DNA from 3 places in the Methylobacterium sp. 37f genome. Region 1 is predicted to be linked to each of the others. Evidence: predicted binding sites of a transcription regulator. Region 1 holds the regulator's gene; each other region holds the start of a gene.
What was found. Region 1 encodes LexA, which represses DNA repair genes until DNA is damaged. Its sites were predicted from a motif close to TGTTCNNNNTGTGTTCNG; they were not measured.

Region 1 (10,564 bases):
CGTGGTGTTCTGGCTGGTGCGGGCCGGGCTGGCGATCGTGCCGTTCACCGCCCTGCACTGGCCCATCAAGAAGATCGCCGCCGGCATCGCCATGGTGGGGGTCACCGCCTATTGCGTGTTCTCCGGGTGGGACATCGCGGCCGAACGCTCGCTGATCATGACCCTGGTGATGCTCGGCGCGATTCTGGTCGATCGGCCGGCCCTCAGCATGCGCAACCTCGCGCTCGCCGCGCTGATCGCCCTGGCGCGGGAACCGGACGGGCTCCTCGGCCCCAGCTTCCAGATGTCCTTCGGCGCCGTTGCCGGGCTCATCGCCTGCGCACCGCTGATCGCCGGACAGGGCGGCCGGCGCGAGGGCGCCGGTCCCATCACCCGCGCCGTCGCGTTCCTGATCGCGGCGATCGTCGGAACGCTGGCCACGACCCTCGTGGCGCAAATCGCCACCGCGCCCTTCGCGACCTATCATTTCCAGACGGTGCAGCCCTTCGGCCTCGTCGGCAATGCGCTCACCCTCCCGCTGGTCTCCCTGGCGGTGATGCCCGCGGCGGTGCTCGGCATCCTCGCCTATCCGTTCGCCCTGGATCAGCCGGTGTGGTGGGCGATGGGTCTGGCGGTGCGCGGAATGCTGTCGATCTCGACCTGGATCGCGGGCTTCGGACACGCCGTCGTGGTGGTGCCGGCCTTCGGGGCGGGGGCGTTGGGGCTGCTGGTGGCCGGCCTCCTCCTGCTCACCCTTCCGGCCTCGTCCCTGCGTTGGCTCGGGTTGATCCCGGCGGCGATCGGCATCGTCTTCGCGGCGTCGCCCGATCGCTTCGACATCTACGTCGATCGGGAAGGCACCGGGGCGGCGATCCGGGATCGCAGCGGACACCTCGCCACTCTGGGGCGTCCGCCGGCCTTCGTGCTCGAACAATGGCTGAAAGCGGATGGCGATGCCCGGAAGGCCGGCGCCGTCCCGGCCTTTCCGGACGCCCGGTGCGATGGCCTCGGCTGTACCCTGACCCTGCCGGATGGGCGCAGGGTCGGCCTCGTCACCGACAAGCGCGCTTTCCCGGAGGATTGCGCCCGGGCCGACATCCTGATCAGCCGCCAATCGGCCCCGCCGGGCTGCGCCGCGGCGTTCGTCCTCGACCGGACCTTCCTGGCGGCACACGGCGCGGCGGCCTTGCGCCTCACGCGCGAGGGCGCCCGCATCGTTACGACGCGGCGCCCGGGAGAGGCCGTTCCCTGGCGACCCGTGGCACCTGCCAACACGGACGCACCGGCGCGTGCCGCACCGGACATCGTGCCGGCAGCGCCGATCGGGCGAGCAAAGGACGCACCGGGTTCGCCCGGCGAAGGGCCGGGCGAAGGAATTGGCGAAGGGACCGGAGAAGAGCCTCAGTAACGGCGCACGAGACTGACGAGGCGCCCCTGAATCTGCACCCGATCCGGGCCGAGCACGCGGGTCTCGTAAGCCGGATTGGCGGCCTCGAGAGCGATGGACGATCCCCGTCGGCGCAGGCGCTTGAGGGTCGCTTCCTCGTCATCGATCAGGGCCACGATGATGTCCCCGGTGTTCGCCGTGTCCTGCTTGCGGATCACCACGAGATCGCCGTCGAGAATGCCGGCCTCGATCATCGAATCGCCGCGCACCTCCAGGGCATAGTGCTCGCCACCCGCGAGAAAGTCCGGCGACATCGTCACCGAATGGCTCTGCTCCTGGATGGCCGAGATCGGCGTACCGGCCGCGATCCGCCCCATCACCGGGATCGTCACGGCCCGGCCGCTCTCGTCGGTCGCCTGGGTGGTCGGTAGGCGTGAGATGGAGGCGCCGGCCGGCACGCCCTTGCCCTTGCCGCCCTCGACCACGCTCGGGGTGAAGCGACGGACTTCCGCCGCAGGCGCGGTCCGCGCCGAGGCGGATTGACCGCCGAGGCTCTCGGGCATCCGGATCACCTCGATGGCGCGGGCCCGGTTCGGCAGACGCCGCAGAAAGCCCCGCTCCTCCAAGGCCGTGATCAGGCGGTGGATGCCCGATTTCGACTTCAGATCGAGGGCGTCCTTCATTTCGTCGAAGGACGGGGGAACGCCGCTCTCGCGCATCCGAAGCTGGATGAACTGGAGCAAATCCAGTTGCTTACGCGTCAACATGCGGAACACTCTTCGTTGGAGACATTGGCTGCGGCGGACGACCACAGAAACAAACCACGAACACGTTAAACGTTCCGCAAGTGTTCTGCAAGAGTTCCTCAAAGAAGGCGACATTCGTGCGCGGTGGCGCGCGCCCGATCCCAATTCAGGGCCGGTAGGGTTGGTCTGGTCACCGGTCACCAGAGCACCCGGACGCAACTCTGGCAATATCCGGATCGGGCGGAAAGGCCGCCAGAGCGCAGACCTTGCCCCGCGATCGACGGCGCTCAGGTTTCGTGCGCGTCGGGCAGGCATGAACCGGGAAGGCGCAAACCGGGAAGGCGCGAACCGGGAAGGCGCGCGTTTCTCGACTCTGTCGCACCCGGATCGGCCGTTCGCCGCATTCCGCAAAGGCACGGCGCGATGCGATGGACGGTTCGCGTTACGAAGCATCATACACTGCAAGCCTTGCCTCTCATCTCTCCTTAACCAAGATAAAACCCCGTCGTTGTGTCCTTTACTGCCTATAGATAGAGATTACCCTTATAGAAAAACGCCAGAACAACGACAAGGCCAAGCAAACATGTCGAAAATCATTGCGTATTGGGACAGTGAAAGTTCCCGCAATGCCGCTGGCGGCCAAGCAGACCTCATCCTGGCGACGGCGCAAGGCGCGGCGGATGGCTGGGCGAAACACATCCAGGGCGACGCCGTGATCGAGATCGCCATCGCGATGGGCAATTTCGCCGGCGGAAATGTCCTGGCCAATGCCGGTCCCAGCTATGCCTGGGACGGCCAGGGATGGACCTTCGCCCCGATCCTCGAAGCGCGCGAGGGTTGGGATGGCAATGGAGGCGAGGCGGACGGCAAGGTCACCCTGGGCCAGGACAAGCTCGGCGATCTCTTCTTCGATCCGCAGGGACAAGCCGGTGTCCCGTCCAACAAGATCGACGCGTTCGGGCTGTTCCAGCACGAGATCGCCCATGCCATCGGGTTCATCGATTTCCAGCCGGCCTGGTATGAAAACGGATCGATGGTGTATTACGACGAGAATACAACCACGGTCCTGGGTGGCCCTGCCAAGCTCGACGATGCGCGGGCGCATGTCTCGGGCGTCGAAGATCTGATGGACCCCTATTCGCCCTGGGGGTGGCGCCCGCAGATCTCGGATCTCGACCTCGCTCTCCTTCAGGACAAGGGCCTTCCGATCGCAACGGATCGCAAGGACCAGATCTGGCTCGGCAGCAAATCCGACACCTTCTCGGCCTTCGGTGGCGACGATTACGTCGAGGGCGGACGGGGCGACGATCACATCGACGGTGGGGCCGGCAAGGATTGGCTCTATGGCGGCGTCGGCAACGACACCCTTCTCGGGGGTGCGGGCGCCGACGGGCTCGATGGCGGCGAGGGCGATGACCTTCTCGAGGGCGGCACCGGCGCCGATCGGCTCTATGCCGGCCTCGGCGACGACAACCTGCGTGGCGACGCGGGGGATGACGTTCTGGAAGGTGGCGACGGCACCGATATCCTGAACGGTGGCGCCGGCGCCGATCTCATCATGGGTGGTCGCGGCGGCGACCGGGTTGCCGGCGGAGCCGGGGATGACACCTTCGTCATCACCTTCGGCGATCTGGAGACGAAGGGCATTCGCGACCTGATCGTCGATTTCCAGGGCGCGGGGCAATCGGGCGGCGATGTGATCCAGTTCAGCGGGTTCGCCGTCGCCTCGACCCTGGACCTCATCGGAACGTCCGGCAACGCGCGCGTCTACGAGGTTCACGACGCCGCGGGCGGGTCCCAGGGGCAGCTTCAGGTCAGCGCGGGTGGAGCCCTGGGCCCGTTGCTGACGCTGAACGACTTCCTGTTCGCCTGATCCGATGTCGCGGCGGCCTGCATCGGGCCGCCTCGAACGAGCCTCGCTCTTCGTTCCTGGCCTCGTCGCGGCCTTCAGGCCGGGGTAAGCGGGGCGCGGACGCAGTCACCTCAGGCCGATCCGTCGCGATCGACGTGGAGAAACCCGATCGGGCCGGCCTGCCCTTGGTCGAAGATGCCGGCCGTGAGCTGCCGGCCATAGACGCAGGCGGTGTCGAGATTGGTCCGGTAGCGCTTCTGATCGGGAATTCCGGTCCGCTGCGGCGTATGCCCATGGACCACGTGCTTGCCGAAGTCGAAACCGGCGCCGAGAAAGGGCTGGCGAATCCAGAGGTGGTTGGCGACATCGGGATCCGGTCCGGTGCGCCCCGGACGGAAGCCGGCGTGAACGTAGTAGCGCAGGGCATCCTCGTGGAAGGTGGGGAGCGACGCCATCCAGCGCACCACCTCCGACGGAAGCGCGTCCGGCTCCGTGACGCCGAACGAGCGGAGCGTGGCATCGCCGCCATTGGCGAGCCAGACCGCCGCGTCCGCCGCATCGCGATACGCATCGATCATCATCCGCTCGTGGTTTCCCATGAGGCAGACGACGGCGTTCGGTGCCGAGGCCTGCAGGTGGCTCAGCATCGCGACGACCCGTGCGCTGTCGGGGCCGCGATCGACGTAGTCGCCGAGGCAGACGATGCGGGCGCTGCGGTCGCCCCGATGGGCGTTGATCCGTTCGAGCAGCCGCATCAGGGCATCGGCGCATCCGTGAATGTCGCCGATTGCGTAAGTCAGGTCGTTCATGGGGGTGTCGGGGCGCGGGGCGTGCGGAGTGGCTGGACTGAGCATCGCACCCGCATGGCAGGAATTCGGCGCCACGAAAATCCTCGACGCGCCCGGGCTGCCGCCGCACCGCTCCCCCGGTCGGGGCTCCTCAGGGGTTTGACCCGCCACCGTGAGCGGGGAATGCCGGGTCAGGGCCGCGCACGGGTCGGATCGGGCTCCGGCGTGGGTCAGCGAAAGACCTGGATCATGGCGGGCGTTAGGATGACGACGAAGAGCACGGGCAAGAAGAACAGGATCATCGGCACGGTCAGCTTCGGCGGCAGGGCCGCCGCCTTCTTCTCGGCCTCGTTCATGCGCATGTCCCGGCTTTCCTGCGACAGCACGCGCAGGGCCTGGCCGACCGGGGTGCCGTAGCGCTCGGCCTGGATCAGCGCCGTCGTGACCGCCTTGATCTGGTCGAGGCCGATGCGGCTGGCGAGGTTCTCGAAGGCCATGCGCCGGTCCGGAAGGTAGGACAGCTCGGCGGTCAGCACCGCGAGTTCCTCGGCCAGAACGATGGACTGCCCGGAGACCTCGGCGCTGACGCGGCGAAAGGCGTGCTCCACCGACATGCCGGATTCGACGCAGATCAACGTGAGGTCGAGCGCATCCGGCCAGGCCGAGCGAATTTCCGTCTGGCGCTTGCTCGACGCGTTGAGAAGGTAGAGTTCCGGCGCCTTGATCCCGAAGAGAAGGACCGCGATCACGATCATCGCCCGGATCGCGAAGGGCTGGTCCAGAACCCCGAGCACGAACAGGTAGAAGATCGCCACCACCGCCAGAACGACCGGCGTCACGAGGCGGAAGAACAGGAAGGCGGTTTCGGCGCCCGGCGAACGGTAGCCCGCCATCATCAGCTGCTTGCGGGCCGTCTCGGTCCCGAGCCAGCGATCGAGGCTGAACCGCTCCACCACCCGCTTCATGTAGGCTTTGGGCGCGACCCGCAGGGTGACCTTCGAGGACATCCGCTCGCGTTCGCGGCGGCGAATCTCCTCCCGCTCCTCGCCGATCAGCTTCATGCGCTTGCCCAGGCGGTCGGGCTCGAACATCGGCTGGAGCAGCGCGAAGGCGGTCGCCGCGGCGGCGACGCCGGCCAGGACCGTGCCGAGGAAGCGCGGCTCGGTGACCTTGGCGGCGATCAGGTCCAGCATGCGGTGTCTCCGTACGATGCCGCCGGGCGCGGATGGGGGTGAGCGGGGAGCCCGCGCGTAGAGCGCGGACGGCGGAGAGAGCGGGTCGGCGGCCTCATCAGACGTCGAAGTTGATCATCTTCTTCATCGTGAAGACCCCGATCGACATCCAGATCGCGGAGCCCACCAGCGCGAGCTTGCCGATATCGGTCCGCCACAGCAGCGAGATGTAGTCCGGGCTCGACAGGTAGGTCAGGGTGGCCACGATGAAGGGCAGGGCCGCGATGATGCCGCCGGAGGCCTTGGCCTCCATGCTCATCGCCTGGATCTTGCCGGCCATCTTCTTCCGCTCGCGCAGGACGCGGGACAGGTTGGCCAGGGCCTCCGAGAGGTTGCCGCCGGACTTGGCCTGGATGCTGATCACGATCGCGAAGAAGTTCACGTCGGAGACCGGCACGCGCTCGTACATCTTCAGGAGGGCGTCCCCGAGCGAGACCCCGAGGGTCTGGGATTCCACCACCTGCCGGAACTCGCTGCGGATCGGTTCCTCGGCCTCGCGCGAGATGATCCGGAAGCAGTCGCCCACCGGGATGCCGGCGCGCACGCCGCGGGTGATGATGTCGATCGCGGTCGGAAGTTCCTTGATGAAGGCGGCGATCCGGCGCTTGCGCAGAAAGGTCAGAAGCCAGAGCGGCAGACCGAAGCCACCGGCGAACACGGCGCCGAGACCGGCCAGGGGGTTGCCGGTCATGATGAAGATGGTCGCGCCGAAGACGAGCGCGATCCCGGCCGAGATCAGGTAATACTGGTTGCGGGACCAGGACAGGCCCGCGCGGGCGATCTTCAGCTCCAGGGTCACCTTGGTGCCCTCGCGCTTGGCCTCGACCTCCTTCAGGCTCTTCGCGACCTGATCCCGCCGGCTGACCGTTGCCGCACGTGCGCCCGGGGCCGCGACGACGCTCACGGTCCGGCGCCGCTCGGCGGAGCGCCGCTCGCCCGAGAGGTAGGGGGACACGAAGACATAGGCCAGTCCGCCGGCCGTCAGGGCCAGGAGACCGGAGGCGAGGGCGAGGCCGCTGGCGTTCACGATCCGCTCCCGCCCTCTCCGGCCGCGTCCAGCGCGGCCGCCAGCGCCTCGTCCTCACCGTAATAGCGCGCGCGCTCCCAGAAGCGCGGGCGGCCGATGCCGGTGGAGCGATGGCGGCCGATCAGCTTGCCGTTCGCGTCCTCGCCCAGCACGTCGTACAGGAAGAGGTCCTGGGTGATGATGACGTCACCCTCCAGGCCCAACACCTCGGTGATGTGGGTGATCCGGCGTGAGCCGTCCCGCAGGCGGGTCGCCTGCACGATCACGTCGATGGACCCGCAGATCATCTCGCGCAGAGTTCGCGACGGCAGGCTGAACCCGCCCATGGTGATCATCGATTCGATGCGCGCCAGGGCCTCGCGCGGCGAGTTGGCGTGCAGGGTGCCCATCGAGCCGTCATGGCCGGTATTCATGGCCTGGAGGAGGTCGAAGGCCTCCGGTCCGCGGACCTCGCCGACGATGATCCGCTCGGGGCGCATGCGCAGGCAGTTCTTGACCAGATCGCGCATGGTGACCTGACCCGACCCCTCCATGTTGGGCGGCCGGGTTTCCAGGCGGACGACGTGGGCCTGCTGCAATTGCAGCTCCGCCGCGTCCTCACAGGTGATGATGCGCTCATCGGCGTCGATGTAGCGGGTCAGGCAGTTCAGCAGCGTGGTCTTGCCCGAGCCGGTACCGCCCGAGATCACGACGTTGCAGCGGACGCGCCCGATGATCTGCAGGATGCGGGCGCCCTCGGGCGAGATCGCCCCGAAGGAGACGAGCTGATCGAGAGTGAGCTTGTCCTTCTTGAACTTTCGGATCGTCAGCACCGGCCCGTCGATGGCGAGCGGCGGCGCGATGATGTTGACGCGCGACCCGTCGGGGAGGCGCGCGTCGCAGATCGGGGAGGCTTCGTCGACGCGGCGGCCGACCTGACTCACGATCCGCTGACAGATGTTCATCAGCTGCTGGTTGTCGCGAAAGCGCACGTTGGTGAGCTGGATCTTGCCGCCGACTTCGATGAAGGCCCGGGTCGCCCCGTTGACCATGATGTCGGCGATGTCGTCGCGCGCCAGCAACGGCTCGAGCGGTCCATAGCCCAGCACGTCGTTGCAGATATCGTCGAGCAGTTCTTCCTGCTCGGCGATCGACAGGACGATGTTCTTGAGGCCGATGATCTCCGAGACGATGTCGCGGATTTCCTCGCGCGCCGATTCGGCATCCAGGCGCGAGAGCTGAGACAGATCGATGGCCTCGATCAGCGCCCCGAAGATCATGCTCTTCGTGCGGAAATAGTCCTCCGACTTCGCGGTCTCCTGGATCTGCACCGGCTCGGGCCGGCGGGGCGCCTCGGCTTTCGGGCGCAGAATCGAATCATCGTGGATCGGCAGGGAGACCGGCGCCTTCGCAAGGTCCGTCATCGGCCGCGGGGCCGGCACCGCGGCGCTGCCCGATCGTCTACCGAACATGGCGCGGGCTCCTGGGTATCGGGTCCTTGGGGATCGGGTCCTTGGACGACAGATGGCGCATCAGGAGGCCTTGCGCCGGGCGAGCCGGGACAGCAGGGGCTCGAACAGGTTCGGACGCGCGCGCTTCAGCTCCGCCCGGCCGGTGATCGAGGCGGCGAGGGAAGAGAAGATTTCCGCCGCCTTCGAGCCGGCCTGCACCTCGCCGATCATCTGGCCGTTATTCGCGGCCGTTCCGAAGAGGGCCGCGTCGAACGGGATCGCGGCGCCGATCGTCGTATCGAGGGACTTGGCGAACTCCGCCAGGGCGATCTCCGGGCGCTTCGGAACGCCGACGCCGTTGAGGATGACCCGGGGCTTGCGGTCGTTCGGCCGGTTCTGCTGAAGCAGGGTGAGCAGGTTCTTGGTGTTGCGCAGGGCCGCGAGTTCCGGGCTGGCGACGATGATGATCTCGTCGGCGCTGATCATCAGGCGCCGCGACCAGGCGGTCCATTGATGCGGCACGTCGAGGACGACGCACGGCACCGCGGCCCGCAGAAGGTCGAGCAGGTGGTCGAACGCCGGCTCGCCCAGATCGGTGGTCCGGTCGAGGGTGGCCGGCGCTGCCAGCAGGGACAGCCGGTCGCTGCACTTCGAGAGGAGGCGGTCGAGAAGAATCGAATCGAGACGGTCCGGGGCGAACACCGCCTCGGCGATGCCCTGGGGCGGGTCCTGGTTGAAGTTAAGGCTCGCCGTGCCGAAGGCGATGTCCAGATCGGCGATGACGGTGGCGGTGTCCTGCTCGCGGGCGATCGTCCAGGCGAGGTTGTGGGCGAGGGTGGACACGCCGACGCCGCCCTTGGCGCCGACGACGGCGACCGTCCGCCCAACCGGCTTGGCACCCGGCGCGGTGAAGAGGTCCGAGATAGCCTGGATCAGGTCGATCGGGCGCACGGGCGCCATCAGGTATTCGCTGACGCCGCGCTGGATGAACTGCCGATAGAGCGCCACGTCGTTGACGTGGCCGATGACCACGACCTTCGTTCCCTCGTCACAGACCTCCGCCAATGAATCGAGGTACTCGAGCGGGCGCGATTTCATGCCCTGGGTTTCGATGACGATGACGTTCGGCGTCGGCGCGTGGCGGTAGGCTTCGACGGCGGCGGCGCCGCCCCCCATCTGAACCTTGATGTGCGCCTTGTTCATGCGTCGGTCCAAGCCGACCGATTCGACCAGGGTCGCACTCTCCTGCGTCTCGCAGAACGCCTGGATCGTGATGCGGGGCACGGGGGCGATGATGCGCTCGGACGTCTCGTTCAGATCCGTCATGAGGGTGGTTCCGGTTCAGGTTGCTGCAGAGGCGGGAGCCAAGGCGGATGACGTGATGAGCGACGTGGCGGGTGACTTGGAGGGCGGCGCCGGGCCACCCGCCCCTTGCGGTTATTGCGAGACCTGCGACTTGACCGAGGTCTTCCCATCCTGACGCCATTCGATTGACGGATCCTTGCCGTCCCGGATCTTGCCGATGTCGTTGGTCCGCCGGATGGTGTCGATGCGCCCCTCGGGCCGGGCCCGGACGAGGTCGACGGGGTCTGCCACCTGGGCGGCGAAGTTCGACTGCGAGGCGCACCCGAAATTCCAGTAGGTTTCGTTGCGTCCGTTGAAGGGCGCATCGCCGACGCCGAGATCCTGCGGCCAGGTCCCGCATTGGCTGGCAACCTTCGCCTCCATGCGCTGGAAGCTGAGACGCAGGGGCGAGGCGAGGTTCGGGTTGGCCACGGCGTAGTGGGAGATCACGATCTGCCGGCCCGGGACGCCGCCATCCGCGCCCATCCGGCGCAGGGCCGCGGCCGTCCGCTCGACCGCCGCCCCCTGGGCCGGGGCGATGCCGCCCGGCAGGTCGAGCACCAGAGTCCCCCGGCCGTAGCGCCGAAACTCGAGCAGGAACGCATCGACGTCGGCGGCCTGGCGCGGATCGAGATGGCCGGTCCCGGTGACGAAGACGTCGAGGGTGCGGACCCCCTCGGTGAGGGCGATGGGGTGCCGGGCGCGGTAATCGACCGGATAGAGCGAGCCCGTGGTCGCCACCGGATTGGCGCGGCAGGCTCCGAGCAGCGCGGCAAGAC
Region 2 (10,564 bases), on a different contig from region 1:
TTTCGAGGCCCTGCGCGAGGAGCCGCGCGTGGGCCTCTGCGGCACCAAGTATGTCTTCGGCGGGGCCGATGCGGCGGCCGGCTCCTGCGCACCCAAGGTCGATCCGATGGTCGCCGAGAAGCGTGAGCGCGACAACCGCGAGGTTGCCGACCTCATCGCGAAGGGCACGCCGGCCACCCGCCTCGTCTATGACGACGGCAGCCAGAACCCGGTGTTCCGCAGCCAGCAGACCCCCGCCAACACCCTGACCTTCGCGAGCCTCGGCAAGCCCGAGCCGGAATTGCCGATCGACCCGAAGGAATATGCCCAGCATCGGCTCGGCGACGTCAGCCGCCCCGAGAGCCTGGCGGCCGGCGAGCGCGAGATCGAGGTCGACGCCAAGGGCCGCCCGGTGATGATGGCGACCGCCGCTACGATTCCGACCAAAGCCGCCGCCGCGAACCTGTCCAGGAAGGGCGCCGGCCCGGCGGCAAAGCCCGAGCCCGTGGTGGCCGAGCCCGCCAAGCCCGCCCGCGTGATGGTGGCGGATGCGGACGGCGACCCGGCCGCCTACAAGAAGGTGCTCGGGAACCTGTTCAGCAACGGCACACCGGCGACCCCGGCCACCGATGCCGCCACCGTGCCGGCCGTCGCCGCGACGCCTGAGGTCGGCGCGGCCAAGCCCGCACAGAAGCACGCGCCGGCGAAGGCCGCCCATGCCGCGCTGACCCCGACCAAGACGGGCAAGCCCGCGGACGACAAGGCGGTGAAACCGGCCTCGAAGGTGATCTCGTCCATCGGCGCCTCGCCGAAGACCACGGGGTCCACCACGCCCAAGAACTGACGCGGCCGACCCGGATCATTCCGGCTCAGCGCGTGCCGAGGAGCATCGCTCCGAAGCCGAGGAAAATCCCACCGGTGATGCGGTCGAAGGCACGCCGCAGCGCCGGACGGGTCAGCGACGCGGCGAGCCGCCGGCCGCCCAGGGCATAGACTCCGTACCAAAACAGTTCCGCCCCCGCGAAGGTGCCGACGAGGATCGCGAATTGCGGCGCTTGCGGTCGCGCCGGATCGACGAATTGCGGCAGGAAGGCGCTGGCAAAGAGCAGGAGCTTGGGGTTGCTCAGACCGATGAGCAGTCCGTCACGATAGAGCCGCCTCAAGTTCACCGATGCCGGTGCACCCGCGGCGCCGGGCAGTTCCAGCGCCCCGTCGTGGCCGCGCCAAGCCCGGATGCCGAGGATGACCAGGTAGGCGACGCCGGCGTAGCGCAATCCGTTGAACAGCACGGGCGACGCGAGGAGAACCGCACTCAATCCGGCGGCGGAGGCGACGAGCACCAGGATGACGGCGCTGAGGCAACCTGCCATGGCGGCGACACTGCGGCGGAGACCGACGCGGACGCTGCGAGCCAGAACATGGAGCATGTTCGGGCCGGGCGTGCCGGACAGGAGGAAGACGGCGCTGAGGAACAGCCACCAGGTCTGAAAGGTCACGGCCGGGCACTCCTGATCGCGTACGCTCCGACGCGACGATCGCTCCCGTCCTATCAGGCCTTCGCACGGCGTGACGCCCCCGCCGACACGCGGGGCAGCCGAGCGTGCAACGAAAAAAGGGCCCCGCGAGGGACCCTTCTCTCCATCGATCAGAGCGATCGATTACATGCGGCGCATCATCCGGCGATCCATACGACGGTGCATCATGCGGCGCTCCATATCGCGGCGCATCATCCGACGCTCCATGCGACGGTGCATCATGCGACGCTCCATCCGGCGCTCCATGCGCATCTGCACCGTGGACACGGTCTCGGGGGCGGTCACGCCGATCGGGGCGCCGGGAGCGGCAGAGGCGGAGGTGGCGAGGCTGGCACCGCCGAGCGAGGCGAGCACGGCGAAAGCAAGGGTCAGTTTCCTCACGTGAAGACTCCCATTCTTTTGTGTCCGAGCGCGGCACCCGGTTTGTTCCCGAGGCCACAGGGCCTGGGAAAATCTGTCGCGCACCGGAGTACGCGGCGGACCCCGTTCCGGTCCGCCGCTATCCCAACCCGCAAGTCAGAGATTCGTTTCCTCGAAAGCCCGGACCCATTCAGCACAAATTCCCGAGCGCACGATGTCGTCGAGGGTAAATTCTACCACGGGCACCGGCATCATCCGGCTCTTGATGAGGTGGATGACGGTCCGGAGGCCGGACGTCTCGCGCAGGTCCGTCTGGGACACGTCGCCGTTGATGATCACCTGGCAATCGTCGCCGATGCGGGTGAGGAACATCTTGATCTCGGCCGTAGTGGTGTTCTGTGCCTCGTCGAGGATCACGAGGCAGTTCTTGAAAGTGCGTCCGCGCATCACCTCGAAGGGCACCACTTCGATGTCGCCGGTCTTGACCGCGATCTCGAAGGCGGCCTCGCCCATGCGCTCCTTCATGGTCTCGGTGAGGGGCGCGACCCAGGGGGCGATCTTCTCTTCCAGGGTCCCGGGAAAGAAGCCCAGCGAGCGGCCGGAGGGTACGTTCGGGCGGGTGATGATGACCTTGGCGATGCGGCGCTGGCGGAGCTGGTCCGCGGCGCGGGTGCCGGCGATGTAGGTCTTGCCGGTGCCGGCGGGCCCGAGGACGATGACTTGCTTGTGGAGGGCGAGGGCGTCGAGATACTGCGCCTGCCGGTCGGTGAGTGGTTGGATCGGACTGAGATTACGTTCTTCGTCGAAACGGGTCTTGTGCAGACGGACCGGACGGTCCTCAACGAGTTCAAGTCGTGTACGGCGTCTTTTCATCGATCAACACTCCAACCGGACTTGCCAACCTGGATTCAATCTGAGCCTGACTTGCTGAACTTGCTTCGCGTCATCTTACAACCGATCCCGTTCCGGCGATCCTTTCTGCTTCGCCCGCTTCACAGCCAATCCGGATCTTGCCCGCGAGTTCCGGCAAGGACCATCGTGCCTGTGGATGCCCGTCGCGACCCGGCGGGCCGCGGACCGTTGCGTTGCACGCACCATGCCGCGACAGGCGCGACAGGGGCGTGACAACCACTATTCTTGGCAATGATGTAAAAAGTCTGCGCTGATCCTGGCGCGCCGGGTGCAATGCAGCAACGACGTCGATTGCGTCGGCCCTGTGTCGGCAAAGACGCAGTTTCGGCCCTCATCGGTCGCGCCCCCCGGCGCTTCGCCGGGGCCTCGGGGATCAGGCCGCCTGGATGAAGCTGTCCAGCACCATCTTGCGGCCGGCCTTGTCGAAATCCACCGTGAGCTTGTTGCCGTCCACACCCGCGACAGTGCCGGGACCGAACTTGGTGTGGAACACCCGCATGTCGACCGAGAAGGCCGACGGCGCTCCGGTCGACGTTGCGATCAGTTCGCCCTCGATCTGGCGTGGTCCGCCACGCGCAGCGGTAGCGCGGTTGCCGACGCCGAAGCCGTTGGGGTTCGCCTTGGCGTTCTGCGCCGTGTTGGCCTGCGCCCGCTGCCAGCCCGGCGTGCCATAGGACGAGCCGAACGGAGTCGGGTTGCGATCGAAGCGCGACGCGCCGGCCGAGAAGTGTGCGGGTGCGTCGAGCACATCGACGCTGTCCTCGGGAAGCTCGTCGATGAAGCGGCTCGGGACGGTGGAGGACCACAGGCCGTGGATGCGCCGGTTGACCGCGAAGGACAGCTTGGCGCGCTTGCGGGCCCGGGTGAGGCCCACATGGGCGAGGCGGCGCTCCTCTTCCAGTCCGGCGCGGCCGCTCTCGTCCAGCGCGCGCTGGTTCGGGAACAGGCCGTCTTCCCAGCCGGGCAGGAACACGGTGTCGAATTCCAGGCCCTTGGCGGCGTGGAGCGTCATCAGCGAGACGCGGTCGGCCCCCTCCTGCTCGCTCGCCTCCATCACCAGGGAGACGTGCTCGAGGAAGGCCGCGAGATCGGGGAACTCCTCCATGGAGCGCACGAACTCCTTGAGGTTTTCCAGGCGTCCGGCCGCGTCGGCGGACTTATCCTTCTGCCACATCTCGGTGTAGCCGGATTCCTCCAGGATGGTCTGCGCCACCTCGGAATGCGGCTGCGTACCCACCAGGCGCGACCACCGTGAGAAGCTCTCGACCAGGGCCCGCACGCCGGAGCGGGCGCGGGGCTTCAGCTCGTCGGTCTCGACCACGAGACGGGCCGCCTGAAGCAGCGGCACCCGCTCGGCGCGGGCATAGGCGTGGAGCGCCTGCAGGGTGGCGTCGCCAAGTCCCCGCTTCGGAGTGTTGAAGATGCGCTCGAAGGCGAGGTCGTCGGCCGGGTTGGCGGTGACGCGCAGATAGGCCAGCGCATCGCGGATCTCGGCCCGCTCGTAGAAGCGGGGCCCGCCGATGACCCGGTAGGGCAGCCCGAGCTGGACGAAGCGGTCCTCGATCTCGCGCATCTGCGCCGAGACGCGCACCAGCACGGCGATCTCCGACAGCGGATGCTGCTTGGCCTGAAGGCTCTCGATCGCTTCCGCGAGTTGGCGCGCCTCCTCCTCCGAATCCCAGGCGCCGGAGACCGTCACCTTCTCGCCGGCGACATCCTCGGTGCGCAGGGTCTTGCCCAGGCGCCCCTCGTTCTTGGCGATGAGGCCGGAGGCGGCGCTGAGGATGTGGCCGGTGGAGCGGTAGTTGCGCTCCAGGCGCACCACCACGGCACCGGGGAAGTCGTGTTCGAAGCGCAGGATGTTGTCGACCTCGGCCCCGCGCCAGCCATAGATCGACTGGTCGTCGTCGCCCACGCAGGCGACGTTGCGGTGGCCCTGGGCCAGCAGGCGCAGCCACAGGTACTGAGCGACGTTGGTGTCCTGGTACTCGTCCACCAGGATGTAGCGGAAACGGCTCTGGTAGTTTTCCAGGACGTCGGGGTTCTCGCGCCAGAGCTTGAGGCAGAGCAGCAGCAGGTCGCCGAAATCGGCGGCGTTCAGGGTCAGAAGCCGGGCCTGGTAGGCCGAATAGAGCGTGCCGCCCTTGCCGAAGGCGAAGGCCTGGGCCTCGCCCGGGGGCACCTGCTCGGGCAGGAGGCCGCGATTCTTCCAGCCGTCGATGGCCGAGGACAGGGCGCGTGCAGGCCAGCGCTTCTCGTCGATGTTCTGGTCGACGATGACCTGCTTCATCAGGCGGAGCTGGTCGTCCATGCCCAGGATCGTGAAGTCCGAGCGCAGGCCGACCAGCTCGGCGTGTCGGCGCAGGATCTTGGTGCCGATGGAATGGAAGGTGCCGAGCCAGGGCATGCCCTCGCCGGCCGGGCCGATGAGCCCGCCGATGCGGTGCTTCATCTCGCGGGCGGCCTTGTTGGTGAAGGTCACCGAGAGGATGTCGAAGGGCCGCGCCTTGCCCGTGGCGATGAGGTGGGCGATGCGCGTCGTCAGCACCCGGGTCTTGCCGGTACCGGCGCCGGCGAGCACCAGGACCGGGCCATCCGTGGCCTCGACGGCGCGGCGCTGCTCGGTGTTCAGCCCTTCGAGATAAGGGCTCGCCTGCGGCCGCAGGGAGGCCATGGCACGGGCGGCGATGGAGGTCGGGGCGGCGTCGGAGGCGGAAGCGCCGGCCGCGTCGAGAGGCTTCGTCATCGCGCATCCCTGGACCAAAACGCGAACGGCGTCGAGAGTGATGCCAGTCCCCTCCCGGTCTTCGGGGGTCGGCCGACCGGTCGGTCCCGGTGCCGTTCGGAACGTGCGGCAGGATGCCGAGATTCGGGAAGCCGCCTTTCCATCGACGCGTGGTCTCACCAGATCAGGACGAAACCCCACCGAACAAGGACGTTCCGATGCTCAGCCCCCGCCTGTTTTTCGTCACCGGCCTCGCGCTCCTGACGGCCGGCCCGGCCCTGGCGCAATCCTCGCGCGCCATCGACAGCCTCAACGCCACCAACGACCGGCTCTCCGACCGCAGCCAGCTGCGCGGCATCGAGCAGCGCCAACAATTCGACACCAACCAGACGCGGATGCAGATCCAGCGCAGCGACCTGTTCCGGCCGAGCGCACCCGCGGCACCGATCGTGGTTCCGGGCCGGCGCTGAGCTGCGGCCGGGCCGGGATCGGCGGGACTGACGTAGGCCTCGTGTCGGGCGGAGCGACTTTGACCGCGCCAGGGCTCTGGCGCGCGTCGGCCTCGCCTGTGCTATGTCCGCGAACGGAGCAGGGGCGAGCCCCCGGGTGACGAGGCGGAACAAACACGGTGCGTGACATCCTGACCGCGCTGGCGGGCGCCGTCATCCTGCTCCTCGTTGCGGCCCTCGCCGTCCCACCCTTCGTGGCCTGGGAAAGCTATCGCGCCACCCTCGACCGCACGATCAGCCGCTCGCTGGGCGTGACGGCGCAGACGGAGGGCCGGATCGGCGTCCGCCTCCTTCCCTCGCCCAGGCTGAAGCTCGATCGCCTCCGGCTCGGCGCCGCCGCCGGATCGGCGCCGAAGCTCGATCACCCGCTCCTCGATCTCCAGGGCGTCAGGGCCGAACTTGCACTGGCACCTCTGCTGAAGGGCGAGATCCACTTCACCGAGACCCGGATCGGCCGGGCCGAGGTCAAGCTGCCGGTCACCGACGGTGAGGCCATAGTACTGCCGGCCCGCGGCTTGGCGGAGGCTCTTCGGCGCGACCTCGCCATCGAGGATCTGACGATCCGGCAATTCGTCCTGACAACCCAGGTGCCGGCGACGGGGCGGACCGAGCAGTTCTATGCCGAAGCCCTGCAGATCTCGGCCCCGGCGCTGGTCGGCCCCTGGCGCGCAGAGGGAACCAGCCGCGGCGTGCCCTTCCGGCTCTCGACGGGCGAGATCGGGTCCGACGGCGTCAGCGTGAAGATCGCCGGCGGTGGCGATACGCGGCCGCGCTTCGAAGCCGATGCCCGTCTCAGCCTTGCGCCCGCCGGAACGGGCGCGTCCGGTCGGCGCTTGGCGACCGTGGTCGCGGAAGGCAGCGCCCGTATCGTCGTCGGGCCACCGGTCCAGGCGGCAGGCGCCTATCTGCCGTTCTCTCTCGGGGGCAAGTTCACCGGGCGCGGCCTCACAGCCCGGTTCACCGATGTCGCCCTGGAGATCGATCCCGGCGGACAGGCCCTGCGCCTCGGCGGCACGGGGCAGCTCGACCTGAAGCAATGGCGCGCCGGCCTCGCCCTCTCGACCCGGCGCCTCGACCTGGATGCCTTCCTGACCTCGGCGGCCGGACAGGCGCTGATCGCGCGCGGCGTTCCGGCGATCGGCGGCCGGAACGGCCTCGGCCTGCCCGTGATGGTCGATCTGGACCTCGCGGTGGAGAGCTTGGCCCTCGGCCTCGACGAATGGTCGCGGCTCGCCGCCAGCGGCACCCTCGACCGGACCGGCGGGGTCGTCCTGCGTCGGCTCGACGTGACCGCGCCGGGTGCGGCGGTGCTCGGGGCCAGCGGCGAGATCGACACCGAAGCGGGCCTGCGCTTCACTGGACGGTTGTCCGTCGACGCCCCGGCCTCCGACGGCTTCGGCCGCTACCTGCGCCGTCTCGGGTTCGAGGGTCCGGCCGTGGCCGTGATGGATGGCCGACCGGTGCAGTTGGCTACCGATCTGTCGGTGGACGCCTTGACGGTGTCGCTGCGCAACCTGCGGCTCGGCCTCGGCGAGGCGCGCGTCACCGGCAATGCCCGCTACGCGGCAGCCGACGGCGCTCATCGGGGGCGGTTCGATGCACAACTGGTCGCGCAGGGCCTCGACATCGCTACCCTGCCGGTCCTCGGAGGCACGCTGGCCGACCTGCGGGGCCACGATGTCGGGCTCACCCTCCTGGCCCGCGACGTGCGCTACGGCCCGTCCGGCGCGCATTCGGGTGGCGGCACCATCGCGGCCAGCCTCCAGTCGGACGGCCCGAGCCTCGTGGTCGACAGCCTCGACATAAGCGATCTGGCAGGAGCCAACGCCAAGCTGTCGGGACGCATCGATCCGGACGGCACGGGCCGGATCGCCGGGCGGGTCTCGGCGGCGGTGGCCGCCCCCCTGTTCGCGCTCCTCGACCGGGTCTGGCTGGCGGAAGCCCAGCGAATCCCGGCCTTTCTGCGCGCCGGAGCCCTCGACCTTGCCGTCAGCCTCGAACGGGATGCCGGCACGGCCGATACCCTCCGGGTCGCCGCCAAGGGCGAGGCCGCCGGCGGCCCCCTCGACCTCGACCTCCGGAGCCGTTCCGGCCGCATCGACAGCCTGGACCTCACCCTCGCGACGGCGGATGCGGGGACCTGGCTCGGACGCGGCGACATCCCGGCCCTGCGGCGCCCCGGCCGCCTGCGCCTCGTCGGTACGCCCGGCCCCGCCGAAGCCGATGGCAGACCGTCCGGGCTCGCCCTGCGGGTCAGCGGGTCCGTCGCCGACGTCACGATCGCGACGGTGCAGCCCATCTTGCTGGACGGCCGCGAGAGCCTGCCCAGCGCCGGCGAACTGCACCTCAGCCTGCCGGACGTGGCGCCGTTCCTGACCCTCGCCGGCAGTGCCGTGCCGATTCCGGGCCCGCTTCCGGGCGAGTTCGGTTTGCGCCTGTCCCGGGCCGGTCCGGATGCGCGGGTGGGCCTCGTCGGCCGAGTCGACGGCACGCCCGTGTCGGCCGACCTCACGCGCACGCCGGAGGGCGAAATCCACGGCAGCGCCAGCCTCGCGCGCCTGTCGCTGCCGCTCCTGGCCGCCGCCACGGTCCTGCCGCCCGAACCGTCCAAGGCCGCGGCCTCCGATCCGGCTAGCGCGCGCTTCGCGCCGGTTCCGGCCGCGCAAGCCCCCATCTTCCTCGCCCTCCGGGTCGATACCCTCGATCTCGGACGCGGACTGGTCGCGACCGGCGCAGCCCTGGGTGTCAGCCTCGACGGGGAAACCCTGACCCTCCGCGACCTCGACGCGACCCTCGCGAAAGGTCGGGTCGCCGGCAGCGCGACCGTGACGCGTCAGGGCGGCGGTGCGGCCGTTTCGGGCGAAGGCACGCTCACCGATGCGGCGATCTCCATCCTTGCCGGTGGCGGCCCCGTGGCGGGTCGCGTCACGGCGCAACTGCGCTTCGGGGCCTCCGGTACCAGCCTCACCGGCCTGATGAACAATCTCGGCGGCAGCGGAGAGATCACTTTGGCGGGCCTCAGTCTGCCGGGTGCCGATCCGGCGGGACTCCATCGGGCGGTGACGCGAGTGCTCGGGGAAGACGATCCCCTACGCGAAGGGCGGCTCCAGGCCCTCGTGGTGGAAGAACTCGGCGCAGGCCCGCTGACGGTGCCGGGGCCGGTCTCCAGCCCGGCAAGCCTCGTCGGCGGAACCCTGCGGGCCGGTCCCCTCACCCTGGAGCTGGGTGTCGCCAAGTGGAGCGGCACGTGGGGCTTTGACCTGCGAACCGCACGTCTCGACGCACGTGGGACGCTCAGCGCAGGACAGGCGCCGAAAGGCTGGACCGGAGGGAACCCGGCGATCCAGCTCGGTTTCAGCGGGCCGATCCGTGCCCCCGAACGCAGCATCGATGCCGGGCCGGCGACGAACGGCCTCGCGGCCCTGGTGCTCCAGCGCGAACTCGAGAAGATCGAGATCTTCGAGGCCGACCAGAGCGAGCGCCAGCGCCGCCGCGCCCGCATCGAGATGGACAAGGCTCGCGCGGCGGCCCTGAAGGCAGCCGCCGATAAGAGTGCGGCCGAGGAGGCCGCCCGTCAGGCACGGGACGCGCAGGCTCGCGAGGCCGAAGCTGCCCGGGAAGCCGCCCGCGAGGCCGCGCGGCGCCTGCGCCCGGAGGCGGAGGCACCGCAGCCCGAGGCGACGCCTCAGCCCTAGAGTTTGTCAGGGATCAGCGGAAACCGGTGATCCCGACCAGACAAACGGAAACGAGGGGCTCGCGAGTCTGGTTGGTTCAGAATGAACCTGACAGGCCTGAGAAATCCGGCTCAGGCCTTACCGACGGCCCGGAGGGCGAAGGCCTGGATCAACCCGACCTCTTCGAGGCGGTCGAAGCGTCCGGCCGCGCCGCCGTGGCCCGCCTCCATGTTGATGCGCAGCAGGATCGGGCCGCCGCCGGTCATGGTCGCTCGCAGGCGCGCGACCCATTTGGCCGGTTCCCAATAGGTCACCCGTGGGTCGGTCAGCCCGCCAAGCGCCAGGATGGCCGGGTACGGCTTCGCCGCGACGTTGTCGTAGGGCGAGTAGGACAGGATCGTCTCGAACGCCGTCAGGCTCTCGCGTGGATTGCCCCATTCGGGCCATTCGGGCGGCGTCAGCGGCAGTTCGCCGTCGAGCATGGTGTTGAGAACATCGACGAAGGGCACGTCTGCGACGATGGCGGCGAAGAGTTCCGGCGCAAGGTTGGCCACCGCCCCCATCAGCATGCCGCCGGCCGAGCCGCCATGGGCCACGATGCGGCCCTCGGCCGTGTAGTTCGCCTCAATCAGCGTCCGGGCGCAGGCGACGAAATCCGAAAACGTGTTGGGCTTCTTCTCGCGCTTGCCATCGAGATACCAGCGCCAGCCCTTCTCGGTCCCGCCGCGCACGTGGGCGATGGCGTAGACGAACCCGCGATCGACCAGCGACAGGAGGTTGGTGCGGAAAGCCGCCGGCATCAGCGTGCCGTAGGAGCCGTAGCCATAGAGCAGCAGCGGCGCCGAGCCGTCGAGGGGACAGTCACGGCGG
Region 3 (10,564 bases), on a different contig from region 1:
GCAGGAAGATGTGCGAATTCGAGGCATAGGCCATGCTGCGCCGGGCGGTGACGCGCATCACCCCGTCGGGGATCGCCACTCGGATCTCGATGAGGCTGGAGCGGCCCACCGTATCGATCCAGTAGGGCCGGCGGATCTGGCGCCGGATCTCGTCGGAGAGGGCTTCGTCGAGGATCGAGAAGAACGGGCGCGGCCCCGCCGGCGGGAGCTTGGCCCCTTTCAGGATGTCGACGTCGAGGTTGAGCCGGTCGTTAGCGATCCGGGTCAGGGTCTCGGAATCCTTGTCCTGCGGATAGCTCTCGTAGATGTCGATCAGCGCGGCGACATCGGCCGTGACGGCGGCGGAGAGACGCCGCGTCACGAGCTGCCAGTGCCGCTCCATGAAGGTGTAGGCGATCACCGATTGGAGCAGCACCACGGGCGCGATGATGATGATCAGGGAGCGGGCATAGAGCCCCTTGGGCAGCACGTCGCCGATGGCGCGGCTGAGCAGCCGCCACAGGCGGGCCGGGCGGGGCAGGGCGGCGAGACGGGTCGCGGTGCGCTGCAGGAGGCCGGAGGCGGCCATGCGGATCAGTCGATTGCGAGGCGGTAACCGACGCCCCGCACCGTCTGCAGGAACAGCGGATTGGTCGGATCGACCTCCGTCTTCCGGCGCAGACGGTTGATCTGCACATCGATGCTGCGTTCGGCGGCGAGGCCCCCGCTCCCGGCCAGCGCCTCACGCTCCACGTTGGCCCCACCGGCCTGCGCCAGGATGGTCAGGATTTCCCGCTCCCGCTCGGTGATGCGGATGGTCTCGTCCTCGCGGCGCAGCTCGCCCCGGTCGATGCGATAGGAGAACGGGCCGAAGGTCACGGTGTCGTGCCCCCGGGCCCGGCCGCCATCGTCGCTGCGCCGCTTGATGATGTTGGACAGGCGCAGGATCAGTTCGCGCGGCTCGAAAGGCTTGGGCAGATAGTCGTCGGCACCGATCTCGAGACCCATCACCCGGTCGTTGGGGTTCGAGCGGGCGGTCAGCATCAGGATGGGGACGCGCGAGGTCTGGCGCACTTCGCGGGCATAGTCGAAGCCGCTCTCACCCGGCATCATCACGTCGAGCACCAGGGCGTCGAAGACGAAGCACTGTGCCTTGATCCGGGCCTCCGGGACGTTGCCGGCGGACGTCACCCGAAATCCCTGTTCGTAGAGGAAACGGGACAGCAGTTCGCGCACGCGGCGGTCGTCGTCGACCACCAGGATGTGCGGCGCATGGTCGGGCAGTTCGCTGCCCAGGCGCGGGCTGGGCGCGGCCATCAGGCGGCGCTCCGGGTGCGGCGCGCCATGAGGCGCCGGACGGCCGCGCGCGCGTCGGGTTCGATCATGCCGAACAGGAAGCTTTCGGCCGAGAGCGGCCGCTCGCCGCCATGCTCGGAATCCGTCAGCGCCCGTGCCACCCGGCGGCTCTGCAGCCGGATGAGATCGCCCGCGAGGTCGGCACCGGCGGCGGTGCAGAACAGAAGGCGCTGGCGGCGATCGTTCGTGCCGGTCTTCTGCGCGATGTAGCCCTGCTCGATCAAATCCTTCAGCACCCGATTGAGGCTCTGCTTGGTGATGCGCAGGATATCCAGAAGTTCGGCGATCGTAAGACCCGGATAGCGATCGACGAAATGCAGCACGCGATGGTGCGCCCGCCCGAAGCCATACTGGGCCAGGATGCGGTCGGGATCACCGACGAAATCCCGGTAGGCAAAGAACAGGAGCTCGATCAGATCGTCACCGGAGCCTGGGGTCGGCAGCTTTGCATCGGGATCGGCGTCTCGCATCACGGGGGCACTCACGTCGGGGGCGACCTCGATTTATGTCAGTGATGTTGACATGTTCCAGCCCCCCGATGAACCGTCAAGTCTCCTGGTCGAGAACAACACCGGCTGGATCCGTCAGGCGATTCCGGCCGGCGTCCCGCGTTGGCCGAACCAGGCTCGGCCGGACAGCACCGCATCAGCGTGTGGAACCCTGCACCGAGACCTGGGACACTTGCCTGGGACACTTGCCTGGGACACTTGACTACGGGACACGGCGATCCGCAGCGCGAGACCGCTGGAACCCGTCTGCGATCGCCGCGTTCACAAGAACATTTCGTGAACTCGAGGAACACACCATGGCCAAGACCCAGCATGCCGAGTCGGACACCAACCCGAAAACCGACCCGAAGGACACCTCCAATCAGATCAAGGATCCGAGCCAGTGGACCACTGGCGGCGAGCCGATGACCGGCGCGCAGGCCTCCTATCTCAAGACCCTGTCGGAGGAGGCGAAGTCGCCGGACTCGTTCGACCCGGACCTCGACAAGGCCGAAGCTTCGCAGCGGATCGATGAGCTGCGGAAGGAATCCGGCAAGGCCTGACGGGCGCCGACCCGCGACCCCCAGGACGGACCGGGCTGTCGCGGGCATTCCCCCGACGACCCGGTGCCAGCCGAAGACCCGGTGCCAGCCGAAGATTTCGCCACCGGCAAAATCCTTCCGAAAGAATTTTTCGGAATTTACCTCCGGGCTCGCCCATCAGCTTAAGGCCTCCGCAAGAAAGACCCTTTACCCATCAGCCGGCTAGGCCAGACGAAAGACACGATGCGACCATGACCGATCTGGTATCCAAACGAGCCAGCCTGCGGTCATGGACTGCCAATTCCGCCCTCGTCGGACGTTTCCTCAAGAATACGACCGGTTCTACGGCGATCGAGTACGGCCTAATTATGGGCTTGGTCTTCCTAGCGATCGTGACGGCGATCCATTACATGGCCGACCAGACCGCCGCGATGTACACCTATATTGGCAGCAAGCTCGTGAGCTAGTCGTCCTGATCCCGCCGACCGGCCCTCAGCGGCGGCCTGGCCCCCCAGCCCTTGGGGCAGGCCTCGAAGGATCTCCGGAGACGGAGGTTTCGCGGGGTGCAGAATCAGCGTCGATTTTCTTCGGGGCCTGCCAGAACGTGTCGAACAGGCGTTGCATCGCCCGCGCGTTCTCCTGCTGCACCTCCAGGCCGGTCTGAAACATCTGCTGCATTAGATCGAAGCCTGCATCTGCGCCGGGCTTGCTCTCTGCATTGGCCTGGGCCTTCGCGGAGGTTTTCGCCGAAGGCGTCGTTGAGGTCGCAGCTGTCGGGATGCGTGCCGGAGCCGGACGAAGTGGCGTCCGGGGTGCGGGTGCAGCGCTCACGCCCAGACCACCGCCCGTCAGAAAGGCTTGCATCATGTCGGACCAGGCATTGGGCGAAAATCCGAACGGATCGGGCATCGCACGGGGCGCCGGCGCGGGCTGCGGCGCCTGATTGATCATCACGTGGACGATGCCCGCCACCACCATGCCGGCCATGACGGGCAGCATCTGCTTCAGGGCCGGCATCGCCACTCCGCTCACGGTCGCCGCCTGCTGAAGCACCGCCTGGCTGAGATGGGGCGACCCGAAGAGCTGCTTGACCAGCATGTCCATCTGCGACGGCGGCGGCGGCGCGGCAGGGCCGACGAGGTTGAACATCTGGGCGAAGCCCATCGGGTCCTGGGCCGCATTGCGCTGCAACCCCATGGTCAGGGCCGGCAGAAGGGCCTGCATGGCGCGCAGACCCTGTTCCTGCGACAGTCCGAATTGGGGCCCGAAGCTCTGCAGCCCCCCCCCCGGAAACCCGAATCCCGGAATCGCCGAGCCCTGAGTCTGGGCGCCCGCCTGCGCCTGGAGAATGTCGAACAGGTTGAACATGGCGGCCTCGCGGACGAACACAGACGATCCCGGACGACGATCCGGGAATGTCCCATGGAGCGGGACTCTCCGATGGAGTCTGTCGCATCCGGCCAGCACTGACCAGCCCGGACGCCTCATCGCCGCCCGATTCCGGGGTGACGGGGGCGGACATCAACCTGTTTGTGACCCCGGACCCGCCGATGCGCTTCGCCGCGCCCCTGATCGAGGCGCGCCTCGTGCGTCGCTACAAGCGTTTTCTGGCCGAGATGGCGCTGGCGGACGGGCGCATCGTCACGGCCCACTGCGCCAATCCGGGAGCGATGCTGGGCCTCACGGCGCCGGGCGCGCGGGTCCTGCTCTCCGAGGCCCGCAGCCCGACACGCAAGCTCGCCTTCTCGTGGGAGCTGGTGGAGGCGGACCTGCCGGGCGGGCCGCAATGGGTCGGCATCAACACGATGCGGCCGAACGCCCTGGTGGCGGAGGCGTTCGCCGACGGGACCCTGCCGCCGCTTGCCCGCTACACGGCGCTGCGCCCGGAAGTCCGCTACGGCCGCGCGAGCCGGGTCGACTTCCTGGCCTCCGGGGAGAGCCCCACCGGTGCTCCTGTTCCGGCCTGCCACGTGGAGGTGAAGAACTGCCACCTCATGCGGGTGCCGGGTCTGGCGGAGTTTCCGGATTGCGTCGCGGCCCGGAGCGCCCGACACATGGCCGAGCTGGCCGCCGTGGTGGAGGCCGGAGGCCGGGCCATGGTCATCATCGTGGTGCAGATGTGGGCCGAGCGTTTCGACACCGCCCGCGACCTCGATCCGGCCTTCGACCGCGCCTTCCAGGCCGCCCGTGCGGCGGGTGTCGCCGTCCATGCCCATCGCTGCCGGATCGACCCGGCCGGCATCACCGTGGCCGATGCCATTCCGGTGCTGTAGCGCGGCGCATCCGGGCAAAAGGCCCTGCCGTCAGGGCGTGCGCTCGAAGATGAGGTTCAGGCGGGTCTGGGCGATCCGGCGGTAGCCGTGCTGTTCCAGCAGGGCGGGCAAGTCGATCTGCCACTGGTCGATGCCGTTCTCGACGATGAGCAGCCCGGGATGGAGCGAGGCCGGGGCGGCGCGCAGGAACGGCTCGAGGATCAGATCCTCCGCCCCCTCGACGTCGAGCTTCATGGCATCGATGCGCTCGATGCCCTCGCCGCGGGCGAGGTCCAGCAGGGGCAGAGCCGGGACGCGGATCTGAGCGCCCTCGTTGGTGCCGACGATCTTCAGGCTCGATTCGCCCCGGTTGCGCGGATCCACGAACAGGGTCAACTCGCCGGCCTTGTCGGCGACGGCGCAGGCCACGGCCTTGACCGTCCCGAACGGGTTCTGACCGATGTTGTAGGTCAGGCGGTCGAACACGTCGGGCTGGGGCTCGACGGCGAGGATGCGGGCGCGCGGCCCCGCGAAGGCGGCCACGAACAGCGCATAGGCGCCGATATTCGCCCCGATATCCAGGAAGGTGCAGCCCGGCCGCAGCTTCGCACGCAGACAATCCCGCTCCTCCGGATCGAAGAATTGCGGCGTGAAGAGCACCTTCTTCTCGCAGTTGTTGTTGTAGGGGTAGAGCCGCATGCGGGCGCCATAGCGCTCGACATCGAGAGGCGCCCCGCGGAGCAGGCCGATCGCCACGCGGCGGAGGAAAAGGGCGAGGCGCCGACCCGCCCAGCTGCCATAGGAAAGCCGGCCCGTCTGCCGGGCAATGCCCGCGACGAGGCCGGTGGGAGCGTAGGTGCCGAAGGGCTGGAAGTCTTTCATCGCGCCTGCTGATGCCAGCGCGGGAGCACGGCGGCAAGCGGTGGCGCCCGCGGCGCGGCGAACGGCACCTGTGGCAGCGCCCTAGGAGGTCGCAGCGATGCGACGGACACGAGCCGTGATCGAGGCTCATCGCTGCGAGACGGAACCGGTTCATCTCAACCGACGAGCGATCCGACGGGCTGAGGCCAGTCGCAACCTGTTCCATTGTGGCAACACCACGACCCAAACCGCGGCGCGCAGGTCTAATCTGCCTCAAAAGTAGGCGGATGCACAAAGGATAGCTTTGCCGCGACGCAGGTACTTTGAGACGTTCAATGCAACATCGATCCCGCCTCAGAGTTCCCCAATGACCATCAAGCAACCGCTCCTTGCTCTTACGGCCATCCTTCTCTCCTCGGTGTGTGCCTACGCCGCCGATCTGAGGGCGCCCGTAGCTCCGGCTCCGATCCCGGCGTCCTGCAAGGCTGAAATCACCTTCCCGGCCTATGGCGGCATCATCAAGCAGAACCCGAACCCGGCCTGCCTGACCATTGGCGGCTTCGGCGACATCTATGTCGGCGGCGCGGTGACCGGTTACTTCTACACGCAGCCGAACCAGTACACGTTCTCGCCCGCGCCTCTGCCGAGCGATCGCGCCGGCCGCGTCGACGTCTCGAACCTGATGGGCTTCATCCAGAAGGCTGACGGGCCGTTCCAGTTCTATGCCGCCTTCGGTGCCTACTCGATCCCGGGTCTCGGTCTGCCGATCTACGGCACCTTCGATCAGACCGATCTGCTGTACTCTCCCGCCCCGATCGTGTTCGGCAAGTACGTGATCAACGACAACTGGTCGGTCCAGGGCGGCCGCATGCCGACCCTGATCGGCTCCGAGCTGCCGTTCACCTTCCAGAACCTGAACATCTCGCGCGGCCTCCTCTTCAACCAGGAGAACGTGATCAACCAGGGCGTGCAGGTGAACTACTCGGACGGTCCGTGGGCGGCATCGTTCGCTGCCACGGACGGCTTCTATTCGGGTGAGATCAACTGGGTCACGGGTGCGATCACCTACAAGATCGACGCCGCCAACACGGTCGGCATCAACGGCGGCACCCACTTCTCCACCTACACCAACTTCGACTTCGTCAACCCCTTCGGCCGCCGCGGCCTGCGCTACCAATACGCCACCCCGGCGGCTCTGCAGAACAGCAGCATCATCAGCGCCAACTACACCTATGCCGACGGTCCGTGGATCGTGACGCCCTACGTCCAATACACCAACGTCGAGAGCAGCGTGGTGCTCGGCCTCGCCGGTGCCGAGACGATCGGCGGCGCACTTCTCGCCAGCTACGCCTTCACCGACAACTTCGCCCTGGCCGGCCGCGTCGAGTACATCAGCCAGAGCGGCAACCGTGGAAACCCGTTTGGGCAGACGTCGGTCCTCTACGGTGCCGGCAGCTCGGCCTTCTCCTTCACCGTCACCCCGACCTTCACCTTCGACCGCTACTTCGTCCGCGGTGAGTTCTCGACGGTCCAGCTCTACGACATCACCCCCGGCCTCGGCTTCGGCCGCAGCGGCCTGAAGACCTCGCAGGAGCGCTACATGCTCGAAACCGGTATCACTTTCTGATCCTCGCGATCCGACCGGTCTGACGAAAAGCGGCGGCAGGGGAAACCTGCCGCCGCTTTCTGTTTGAACGAGGCGGTCCGGCAGAGACATCTGCCGTTGAGATTTTCCGGCGAGCAGCATCGCGGGGCTTTCGTCAGGGCGCCGCACGGTCCAAGGAGGCAGGCACCATGCCCCGACCGATAAGGCCCGAGCCCATGCAGAGCTTCGATTCCGATGGTGTCGCGATCGCGTATATCGACGTGCCGGCCGAGGGCGGCACCGGCGATCCGGTGTTGCTGATCCACGGCTTCGCCTCGAATCATGCGGTGAACTGGGTCAATACCCTGTGGGTACGGACGCTGACCCAGGCCGGCTACCGCACCATCGCGTTCGACAACCGCGGCCATGGCGAGAGCCAGAAGCTCTACGACCCGGATCTCTACGGGGCCGACCTCATGGCCCAGGACGCGCGCCGCCTGCTCGACCATCTCGGCGTCGCCCGGGCCGACGTGATGGGCTACTCGATGGGTGCGCGCATCGCCGCCTTCCTCGCCCTCGACGCGCCGGAGCGGGTGCGCTCGCTGTTGCTGGGCGGTCTCGGCCTCCACCTGGTCGAGGGCAGGGGGCTTCCGGACGGCATCGCCGAAGCCCTGGAGGCGGAGCCCGGTGCGCCGGCCCCGAACCCGACCGCCGCCGCCTTTCGAACCTTCGCCGAGCAGACGAAGAGCGACCTGCGCGCCCTGGCCGCCTGCATGCGCGGCTCGCGCCAAGCCCTATCGCGGGCCGAGGTCGCGGAGATCCGCGCGCCGACCCTGGTCACCACCGGCACCCTCGATACGGTCTCGGGTTCCGGCCCGGCTCTGGTCGCTCTCCTGCCGAACGCCACCGCGCTCGAACTGCAGAACCGCGATCATAGTACGGCGGTGGGTGACCGGGGCCATCGGGCCGGCGTCCTCGATTTTCTCAAGCAGCGGCCCTGACCGGGTGCCGCCGGACCTCAGCTCTTGAGACGATAGCCGGTCCGGAAGATCCAGGTCACGCCCGCAAGGCACAGGGCCAGGAAGACCAGCGCCATGGCGAAGCTGACGCCGACGCCGACATCCGAGGTGCCGAAGAACGACCAGCGGAAGCCGCTGATCAGGTAGACCACCGGATTGGCGAGGCTCACCGCCCGCCAGAACGGCGGCAGCATCTCGATGGCGTAGAAGCTGCCGCCCAGGAAGGTCAGCGGGGTGACGATGAGGAGTGGCACCAACTGCAGCTTCTCGAAGCCGTCGGCCCAGAGGCCGATCAGAAAGCCGAACAGGCTGAAGGTCACCGCCGTCAGGAGCAGGAACAGCACCATCACGAACGGATGCTCGATGCGCAGGGGCACGAACAGGGTGGCGGTGGCAAGAATGATCAGGCCGATCAGAATCGACTTCGAGGCCGCTGCGCCGACATAGCCCAAGACGATTTCCAGCGGTGACACAGGCGCCGACAGGATTTCGTAGATCGTGCCGGCGAAGCGCGGGAAGTAGATGCCGAAGGAGGCGTTGGCGATGCTCTGCGTGAGCAGCGACAGCATCATCAGCCCGGGCACGATGAACGCCCCGTAGGCGACGCCGTCGACCGAGGCGACGCGTGAGCCGATGGCCGCCCCGAACACCACGAAGTAGAGCGAGGTGGCGATGACCGGGGCGACGATGCTCTGCAGCGCCGTGCGCCAGAAGCGGGCCATCTCGAAGCCGTAGATGGCACGGACCGCATACCAGTTCATGCGCGCTCCTTCACGAGGTCGACGAAGATTTCCTCCAGCGACGACTGGCTGGTCTGGAGATCGCGGAATCGGATGCCGGCCTGGGCCAGGTCCGCCAGCAACGCCGTGATGCCGGTGCGCTCGCCCTTGGTGTCGTAGGTGTAGACGAGGTCCTGGCCGCCCGGCTTGAGGGTGAGATCGTGGCGGGCCAGGGAGTCGGGAAGCGCGGTGAGCGGTTCCTGCAGGTTCAGGGTCATCTGCTTCTTGCCGAGCTTGCGCATCAGCTCCGCCTTCTCCTCGACCAGGATGATCTGTCCCTTGCGGATCACGCCGATGCGGTCGGCCATCTCTTCGGCCTCGTCGATGTAATGCGTGGTGAGGATGATGGTGACGCCCGTATCGCGCAGGGACCGGACGAGCCGCCACATGTCCCGCCGCAATTCCACGTCGACGCCCGCCGTCGGCTCGTCGAGAAAGAGGATGCGCGGCTCGTGGCTCAGCGCCTTGGCGATGAGAACGCGCCGCTTCATCCCACCGGACAGGGTCATGATCCGCGCGTCGCGCTTCTCCCACAGGGAGAGGTCCCGCAGCACCCGCTCGATATGGGCCGGATCGGGCTTGAGGCCGTTGAGGCCGCGACTGAAGCTCGTGGTGGCCCACACCGTCTCGAAGGCGTCGGTGGTGAGTTCCTGTGGCACGAGGCCGATGAGGCGGCGCGCCTTGCGGTAATCCCGGGCAATGTCGTGCCCAGCCGCCAGGATGCGCCCCTCGCTGGCGGTGACGATGCCGCAGACGGTGCTGATCAGCGTGGTCTTGCCGGCGCCGTTGGGGCCGAGAAGCGCGAAGATCTCGCCCTCGGCGATGTCGAGGCTGATGCCGTCGAGGGCCTTCAGGCCGGAGGCGTAAACCTTCGACAGGTTCTGGATCGAGATGATCGGCTGCATCGGGACTCCGCTGCGGCGTGGCGCCGGCACGATCGGGCCGGCGCTATAGCATGCCGCCGACGGGCAGGCGCCCGGAAAACGAAAAAGCCGCCTCGCGGCGGCTTCTGCGATGTCGCAGAGGATCGGTGTGCCGATGCCCGGTGCGGGAAAGACCCGGCATCGGGGATGCGACCTCAGGCCTGGAGGCGGTTCCGGACCTCGCCAAGGCTCTGGCGGACCAGACCTTCGGCGGCTTCGCCCTGCATGCGCTCGCGCAGGATCACCTCGGAGACCTTCACGGCCGCGTCGGCGGCGGCGGCACGGACCTGGGCGGTAGCCTGAACCTCAGCCTGGGCAATCTTGGTCTCGGCCGACTTCGTCCGGCGGGCGATGAAGTCGTTCAGGCGGGCATGGCCCTCCTCGGCGATGCGCTGGGCCTCCTCGCGGGCGGACGCCACGATCGCCTCGGCCTCGCGCTCGGCCTCCGAGCGGCGCTTCTTGTAATCGGCGAGCACGCCGGCAGCCTCTTCACGAAGCCGACGAGCCTCGTCGAGTTCGTGCCGGACGCGCTTGGCGCGGCCGTCGAGGCCCTTGGTGACCTGGTTGAAGCCGCCGACCTTCCAGACCAGGGCCATGAACAGCACGAAGGCGACTGCGACCCAGAACTCGGCTTCCAACAACATGCTCGTCGTCCCAACGTGGTGGCGTCCGGCGGGTGAGCCCGGGTCGGAGGACCCTCAGGCTCGGCCGGTGAGGTTTGGTTTGGCGGTCCGCCTCAGTGCGGGAACGCGACGCTGTCGAGGGCCCTGGCGAGGGAGG

Region 2: the regulator LexA is predicted to act here: its motif matches at 5,543-5,560, upstream of J7U37_RS20640 (UvrD-helicase domain-containing protein).
Region 3: the regulator LexA is predicted to act here: its motif matches at 2,110-2,127, upstream of J7U37_RS13540 (DUF3072 domain-containing protein).

What each region holds. Positions count from the first base shown of each region.
Region 1 covers NZ_JAGHKN010000002.1:31,417-41,980, forward strand. Annotated here, with positions in the region: partial or broken gene J7U37_RS01590 (ComEC/Rec2 family competence protein) at 1-1,387, shown strand, start outside; gene lexA (transcriptional repressor LexA) at 1,381-2,133, opposite strand; gene J7U37_RS01600 (calcium-binding protein) at 2,696-3,985, shown strand; gene J7U37_RS01605 (metallophosphoesterase family protein) at 4,096-4,773, opposite strand; gene J7U37_RS01610 (type II secretion system F family protein) at 4,983-5,945, opposite strand; gene J7U37_RS01615 (type II secretion system F family protein) at 6,043-7,011, opposite strand; gene J7U37_RS01620 (CpaF family protein) at 7,008-8,462, opposite strand; gene J7U37_RS01625 (AAA family ATPase) at 8,523-9,767, opposite strand; gene J7U37_RS01630 (CpaD family pilus assembly protein) at 9,879-10,564, opposite strand, start outside.
Region 2 covers NZ_JAGHKN010000040.1:21,738-32,301, forward strand. Annotated here, with positions in the region: gene J7U37_RS20620 (murein L,D-transpeptidase family protein) at 1-823, shown strand, start outside; gene J7U37_RS20625 (LysE family translocator) at 849-1,475, opposite strand; gene J7U37_RS20630 (hypothetical protein) at 1,638-1,895, opposite strand; gene J7U37_RS20635 (PhoH family protein) at 2,031-2,747, opposite strand; gene J7U37_RS20640 (UvrD-helicase domain-containing protein) at 3,160-5,532, opposite strand; gene J7U37_RS20645 (hypothetical protein) at 5,730-5,981, shown strand; gene J7U37_RS20650 (AsmA family protein) at 6,140-9,715, shown strand; gene J7U37_RS20655 (S9 family peptidase) at 9,826-10,564, opposite strand, start outside.
Region 3 covers NZ_JAGHKN010000017.1:71,448-82,011, forward strand. Annotated here, with positions in the region: gene J7U37_RS13525 (ATP-binding protein) at 1-568, opposite strand, end outside; gene J7U37_RS13530 (response regulator) at 574-1,296, opposite strand; gene J7U37_RS13535 (MarR family transcriptional regulator) at 1,296-1,805, opposite strand; gene J7U37_RS13540 (DUF3072 domain-containing protein) at 2,141-2,386, shown strand; gene J7U37_RS13545 (Flp family type IVb pilin) at 2,617-2,832, shown strand; gene J7U37_RS13550 (DUF937 domain-containing protein) at 2,858-3,733, opposite strand; gene sfsA (DNA/RNA nuclease SfsA) at 3,916-4,638, shown strand; gene J7U37_RS13560 (FkbM family methyltransferase) at 4,669-5,499, opposite strand; gene J7U37_RS13565 (outer membrane beta-barrel protein) at 5,846-7,105, shown strand; gene J7U37_RS13570 (alpha/beta hydrolase) at 7,300-8,064, shown strand; gene J7U37_RS13575 (ABC transporter permease) at 8,082-8,843, opposite strand; gene J7U37_RS13580 (ABC transporter ATP-binding protein) at 8,840-9,766, opposite strand; gene J7U37_RS13585 (ATP F0F1 synthase subunit B) at 9,940-10,425, opposite strand; gene J7U37_RS13590 (ATP synthase subunit B) at 10,521-10,564, opposite strand, start outside.